DNA from 2 places in the Bacillus sp. 5RYD7K genome. Region 1 is predicted to be linked to the other one. Evidence: predicted binding sites of a transcription regulator. Region 1 holds the regulator's gene; the other holds the start of a gene.
The links. The regulator Rex, encoded in region 1, represses fermentation and respiration genes when NADH is low (regulators of the CRP and FNR family bind a similar motif). The targets are predictions, from matches to a motif close to TTGTGAAATATTTCACAA.
Positions count from the first base shown of each region.

Region 1 (3,603 bases):
GATGGAAACATCCTGTACGCGAAGGACGTCGTTTCCGCTCTGTTTTGTAATGTCAAAACGGAAGGCGGCTGATTTTTCATCACCGAGCGGCTTTGCCATGACGTCCATCCGTTCAAGCTGCTTTCGTCTGCTTTGGGCTCTTTTTGTTGTTGATGCTCTGGCCAGATTGCGGTCGACAAAATCTTGGAGCTTGGCGATTTCGTCCTGCTGTTTTTCATACAGCTTCAGGTCTTTCTCATACTGCTCAGCTTTTTGTTCTAAATAGGCGCTGTAGTTGCCGAGGTATTTTTTGCTTTCTGTCCGTGAGACCTCGTACACTTGGCTGACGACTTTATCAAGAAAGTATCTGTCGTGGGAGACAATCAGGATGGCGCCTGAATATCCCTGTAAATAATGCTCAAGCCATGTAAGCGTGTCGATGTCGAGATGGTTCGTCGGTTCATCCAAAATAAGCAGATCAGGCTGGGTCAGCAAAAGCTTGCCGAGTGCAAGTCTTGTTTTCTGACCGCCGCTCAGGCTTTGCACTTTCACGGAATCGTCAAATTTTCCGAAACCGAGGCCGTGAAGGATAGAACGGACGTCCGCTTCATACTGATAGCCGCCTTTATCCTTGAAGTCCTGCTGAAGCCTGTCATAGGTTTTCATCAGTGTCTCAAGCTCCGCGGGGGCGGCCGTAGCCATCTTTTCTTCAATAGAACGCATTTCTTTTTCCATTGCTTTCAGGAAATCAAAAACACTCAGCAGTTCTTCTTTTATGGTAAGCTGGGATTCCAAGCCTGTGTGCTGGGCAAGATATCCCATCGTTAATTCTTTCGGTTTGATTAATTCACCCTTTTCATATGAAAGGTGACCTGCGATAATTTTAAGGAGAGTTGATTTGCCGGCTCCGTTTCTGCCTACAATGGCGATGCGATCCCGAGATCTGACTTCAAGCTTTATATTGTTTAAAATAGGATCAGCGCCAAAAGATTTGGACAGCTGATTAATTTGTAAGATCATCATATTATTTCACCTCTGTTATAATAAGTTAAGTGTAGCTTATCAACCTGCTGTCAGCAAACAATACATCAGAATTGGAACATTATAGGATAAGACATCAGGGAGAAAATAGTGTATGATCAGAAGTAAGGAGAGTTTAAATATGAATGGATTTTCTCATTTTAATGAAGAAGGCCGTGCCCGCATGGTGGATATAAGCGATAAATCTTCAACAGTCCGTACTGCCGCTGCGATATCCAGCGTACACATGAAGCATGACGTGTACAGCAGAATCAAAAACCGCGAGATCGGAAAAGGAGACGTACTGGCTGTCGCACAGGTGGCCGGAATCATGGCTGCAAAGCAGACCTCAGCGATTATCCCGATGTGCCACCCGCTTTCTTTAAGCAGCGTCGACATTTCATTCGGCTGGGAGGAAAAGGATTCCGAAGCCGTTCTTCATATACAGGCAAGCGTAAAAACGAAAGGGAGTACAGGTGTGGAAATGGAAGCGCTAACTTCCGCTTCAGTCTGCGCTTTGACCGTTTATGACATGTGCAAGGCGCTGGATAAAGGAATGGTCATCGGCCCGACCTGCCTCATGGAAAAAACGGGAGGCAAAAACGGTGATTTTAAAAGAGATGCATCTGAGTATAAAGTGGAGGACCAATCATGAACAAGGATCAATCAAAAATTCCGCAGGCGACAGCAAAACGGCTGCCGCTTTATTACCGCTTTTTAAAGAATTTACACGCGTCAGGAAAGCAGCGCGTTTCATCTGCTGAACTGAGCGATGCGGTAAAAGTCGATTCGGCCACGATCCGCCGGGATTTTTCCTATTTCGGGGCGCTCGGCAAAAAAGGATACGGCTATAATGTGGATTACCTGCTGTCATTTTTCAGAAAAACACTGGATCAGGATGAAACGACGAACGTCATTTTGATCGGTGTCGGGAATTTAGGGACGGCGTTTCTTCACTATAATTTCACAAAAAATAATAACACAAAAATATCTATGGCTTTTGATGTGAATCAGAGTAAAATAGGAACTGAGGTAGGCGGCGTGCCTGTCTATGCTCTTAATGATTTAGAACTTCACATTAAGGATGAACCTGTGGCGATTCTTACCGTTCCGGCGGTTGCCGCGCAGTCAATCACCGATCGGCTCGTGTCGCTCGGAATCAAGGGAATCCTTAACTTTACGCCGGCCCGTTTGAATGTGCCGGATCACATTCGAATTCATCATATAGATTTAGCTGTAGAGCTTCAATCATTGGTTTATTTCTTAAAGCATTATTCTGTTTTGGAAGAAATTGAATAACGAAAGGAGGAGCTGCACATGATCGGTCCTGGAAGCCTGGCTGTTATCGGTGTGGTGGCGGTGATTATTTTCGGTCCGAAGAAGCTTCCCGAGTTAGGAAAAGCCGCGGGGGACACGCTTCGTGAATTTAAGAACGCCACTAAGGGATTAGCCGGTGAAGAAGAGGAAAAAAAGAAAGAAGAACAGTAAGATAGGATGACGCGTATGAGAGTGAATCAAATGACGCTTGTGGAGCATATTGCCGAACTTCGGAAACGATTGCTGATTGTGGCGTTATCCTTTACGGTTTTCTTTATTGCCGGCTTTTTTCTGGCAAAACCTATCATTGTGTATCTTCAAAAAGCCGATGAAGTAAAAGAGCTCACCCTTAATGCTTTTAACCTGACGGATCCGCTGTTTATCTTTTTGCAGTTCGCGTTTATTATCGGCATCATTTTGACTTCGCCGATTATTCTCTATCAGATTTGGGCGTTTGTCAGCCCGGGGCTGTATGAGAAGGAGCGCAAAGTAACACTCAGCTATATTCCGATTTCGATTGTGCTGTTTGTCGGCGGTGTGTCATTTTCTTATTATATTTTATTTCCGCTGGTCGTTGATTTTATGAAGCGGGTCTCGAATGACCTCGATGTCAACCAAGTGATCGGAATCAGCGAGTACTTTCATTTTCTGCTGCAGCTGACGATTCCGTTCGGGCTGCTGTTTCAGATGCCGGTGCTGATCATGTTTTTAACGAGGCTCGGGGTTGTCACGCCGATGTTTTTATCGAAGATCAGGAAGTACGCGTATTTTGTGCTGCTCGTGATCGCCGCGATGATTGCGCCGCCTGAGCTGCTGTCTCACTTGATGATTACGATTCCGCTTTGCATTTTATATGAGATCAGTATCCTGATCTCAAAAGCGGCGTACCGGAAAAGGCAGACCGGCAGCAGTGAGTCTGACCAGGACGTATCAGCATAAAAAAAGCCATTTCTCAATGATGAGAAATGGCTTTTCTTTTATTTTTGATTTTTTTTCACTTTAAATGAGAAAGCGAACATTTTAAACGAGATGCTGATATTATAAGCGGCGAAAACCATCAGCAGTATGGAATAAAAAGACCACATACTTCCCGGCGAGCTTGCGGCTAAATACGTAAAGATACAGCCGACTGCGAAATAAATCAAGCCCCAAGTCATTGGGTTCCTCATACAAACAATCCTCCAATAATTAATTGCATTTGTTCACTATGCTGTTCAATATATTTTTGGGCGGGGCCGAGCTGCATGACCACGACAATGGTATTCATCATGACATGGGCGAATATCG
Region 1 covers NZ_CP191200.1:265,833-269,435, reverse strand. The annotation lists gene ACQE26_RS01220 (ABC-F family ATP-binding cassette domain-containing protein) at 1-1,002, opposite strand, end outside; gene moaC (cyclic pyranopterin monophosphate synthase MoaC) at 1,142-1,654, shown strand; gene ACQE26_RS01210 (redox-sensing transcriptional repressor Rex) at 1,651-2,298, shown strand; gene tatAY (sec-independent protein translocase protein TatAY) at 2,317-2,487, shown strand; gene tatC (twin-arginine translocase subunit TatC) at 2,494-3,255, shown strand; gene ACQE26_RS01195 (YdiK family protein) at 3,294-3,485, opposite strand; gene ACQE26_RS01190 (CPBP family intramembrane glutamic endopeptidase) at 3,482-3,603, opposite strand, start outside.

Region 2 (3,603 bases), 910 kb from region 1:
AAAGTTTTGCGCGGCGGCACGGGAAAGTGTCAACCGCATGCTGGGAGATCTGCGCAAACAAGGGGTTATTTCGATAGACGAAACCGGAAAAATTATTTTGCACAAGCGGGACTATTTACGATGTGAGATCGAGTGTGAAAACTGCCCGCTGGAGATTTGCAATATTGACTGAAAAAACAAGGACAGCCGGTGTCCTTGTTTTTTCAATTTGTGATACATATACACATGACGGCGAAAAAGAAGCCGGCATTCACGATTTCCAAAATGCCGATCGTTTTCGCGGGCCAATTTCTCCCGTGAAAAAACCACGCCCGCAAACTGCTGGGGATAAAAGCGAGAAATGCCCAGCCTGCTCCGAGAAGAGCGGATAAAAAGGGGAGCAGCAGGTGATAACCCCATGACCAGTATGCAAATCCTCTGTTTTTTTTCTCCCGGATGACCGACTTCACATAAAAGGAACTTCCAATAAAAAATAGAGCAGATTGAGAGAGAATGAACCAAGCCCAGCCGTCAAGAGCCCCCGTTCCCAGCCAGCAGCTCGCAAGCCCGCCTGAACAAAAGAACAAAACTCCCGCCATATCATTCACGAGTGCCCGTTCGTTTTTTCGGCGGGCATAATGCACATGGATAAGAAACAGCGGCAATAAAGCAAGGCCGACCCAGACGAGCTGCGGTTTATGATAGATAGAAATGATCAAAAAGCAGCATGCCGGAAAACCGTAAATATATATCCACTTTTGATAGGGTTTGAGCCGTTTCTTTTTTAAGGCAAGCGAAACGGGATAAACCGTTAAGTAAAGGAAAAGCCAGCCCAGAAAGAGCGGAATATGCCAGAAAACCGGGCCTCCCTTGACTGTGCCGAGTAAAAACGGAATCAGCAGCATCGCCCATGCGCCGTGCTGATTCGGAATCATCACCTTCATCGAAATCCTCCTTTTGTATGTCATTATAAATGCAGGCATCCTCCTGAGAAGTGATATTCATCATACAAGCTGTGAAATACATCACTGACGCACAGGCTCAATCGGGCTACACTAAAGCTATCATCAGCACAGGAGGCTTTCCTATGAATCAGTGTGACTACTTATTATTTCTGAAACAACTTCCTATGTTTAACGAAGTGCCCCTGTCCATTGTCGAAACTTTGCTGAAAAACGGGACGTTTATCAGCGGCTCATCTGATCAGTCTCCATCCTTTCTTCATTCACAATCCGTTTATGTTGTATTAAAAGGCAGTATCCGTTTTAAGGACAGCAGGCTGCCTGAAGGATCGCAAACCGTTGCGCTGTGGGAAAAAGGCGATGTGTTTCCGATTGATGAAAAAGGCGGGCATTCTTTATCGCCTTTTATCTCAGTCAATGCCTCACCGGACATTCTGGCACTGCATATTCCATATTCCGTTTTTAAGCAGATGATGTCTTACCATCCGCGGCTGCAAATGAATTTTTTGGTGATGCTTCAGCAAAATGTCTTTTGTTCCTATCAGTTGTTTTTGAGGTATCTGCATACATCATGCGATGAAAACGCCGAGCCCGGTTCTTAAATAGAGCCGGTTTTTTTCTTTGAAAGAAAACGCCCTGCCATGAACGCCGCCGTCTTTCCTTCTTCTTTGTGTGAACGTTTTGTGAAAAAAACGGAGTGTGTGACATAGTTCACAAGGAAATACGCTCTCTCTGTTTATAGTGTATGTAGCATCACCTGACTCGGAAGGAGTGAACGATCATGAAGAAAAAGAAAATGAGTCCGCTGTTCAGGAGATTAAACTATTTTTCTCCTATTGAACATCATTCAAATAAACATAGCCAAACCACAAGCGAAGATCGTGATTGGGAGAATGTATACAGAAACCGATGGCAGTACGACAAAGTCGTTCGCTCCACCCACGGCGTCAACTGCACGGGTTCTTGCAGCTGGAATATTTACGTAAAAAACGGAATTGTCACGTGGGAAGGACAAAACTTGAATTATCCATCAACAGGCCCGGATATGCCTGATTTCGAACCGAGAGGCTGTCCGCGGGGCGCCAGTTTTTCGTGGTACATCTACAGCCCGCTCCGTGTGAAATATCCGTACGTGCGCGGTGTGCTGATCAATTTGTGGCGGGAAGCACTGCAGGCGCATCAAAATCTGATTGATGCCTGGAAATCAATCGTTGAAAATCCTGAAAAAGTGAAGTCTTATAAACAGGCAAGAGGAAAAGGCGGGTTTGTGCGCGCTGAATGGCCGGAGGTGCTGAAGCTGATTTCAGCCTCTCTGCTGTATACAGTCATGAAATACGGGCCTGACCGGAATGTCGGCTTTTCACCGATTCCGGCGATGTCCATGATCAGCCACGCATCAGGTTCGCGATTCATGTCGTTAATCGGCGGCCCTATGCTCAGTTTCTATGACTGGTATGCGGATCTTCCGCCGGCGTCCCCGCAAATTTGGGGCGACCAGACGGACGTTCCGGAAAGCAGTGATTGGTACAATTCCGGCTATATCATCACATGGGGTTCAAACGTTCCGTTAACGAGAACGCCTGACGCACATTTTTTGGCGGAAGCCCGCTATAAAGGCGCTAAGGTCATTTCGATCAGTCCGGATTTTGCGGAATCCTCAAAGTTCGCCGATGACTGGCTCAGTATCCGCCAAGGTACTGACGGGGCGCTTGCGATGGCTATGGGGCATGTCATTTTGCAGGAATTTTACGTGAATCAAGAGACGGAGCGGTTTATCAAGTATGCGAAGCAATACACGGATTTTCCATTCCTCGTCACTCTGTCAAAAGAAAACGGCGTATACACAGCGGGCCGGTTTCTGCATGCGAAGGACATCGGGCGGCAGACAAAGCATGATCAATGGAAGCCTGCAGTCTGGAATGAACAGACAGGCGCTCTTGCCATACCGCAAGGAACAATGGGCTCCCGCTGGGACGGGCAGCAGAAATGGAACCTGCACATGATCGATGAAGACACCGGGGAACAGATCGAGCCCCGTCTCTCTGTGCTTGGAATGGAGGACGAAATCGGCTCGGTGCGCATTCCGTATTTTTCAAATGACGGAAACAAAGTGCTCAAGCGGGATCTTCCTATTAAAAAACTGGACCTGAACGGCGAAGAGGTATGTGTCACGACCGTGTTTGACTTGATATTGGCCAATTACGGCGTGAACCGGGGCATCGGTCAGCAATCAGCCGTATCCTATGATGATCCTCGTCCGTTTACACCTGCCTGGCAGGAACAGATCACAGGAATTAAAAGAGAAGCCGTCATTCAGATTGCGAGAGAGTTTGCTCAAAATGCGATTGATACTGACGGCAGATCCATGATTATCGTCGGAGCGGGGATTAACCACTGGTTCAATTCCGACACAATCTACCGCGCGGTGTTAAATCTTGTTTTACTCGTAGGCGCCCAAGGCGTAAACGGCGGAGGCTGGGCACATTATGTCGGTCAGGAAAAGCTCCGTCCTGCTGAAGGGTGGCAGACGATCGCAAATGCAAAGGACTGGGAAGGCGTGCCTAAGCTGCAAAACGGCACCTCATTTTTTTACTTTGCGACAGACCAGTGGCGTTATGAAGACCAGCCTATTAGTGACTTGGCTTCACCGATCGCTTCGTCA
Region 2 covers NZ_CP191200.1:1,172,031-1,175,633, forward strand. The annotation lists gene fnr (fumarate/nitrate reduction transcriptional regulator Fnr) at 1-172, shown strand, start outside; gene ACQE26_RS05905 (YwiC-like family protein) at 204-923, opposite strand; gene ACQE26_RS05910 (cyclic nucleotide-binding domain-containing protein) at 1,067-1,543, shown strand; gene ACQE26_RS05915 (nitrate reductase subunit alpha) at 1,723-3,603, shown strand, end outside.
Region 2: the regulator Rex is predicted to act here: its motif matches at 1,641-1,658, upstream of ACQE26_RS05915 (nitrate reductase subunit alpha).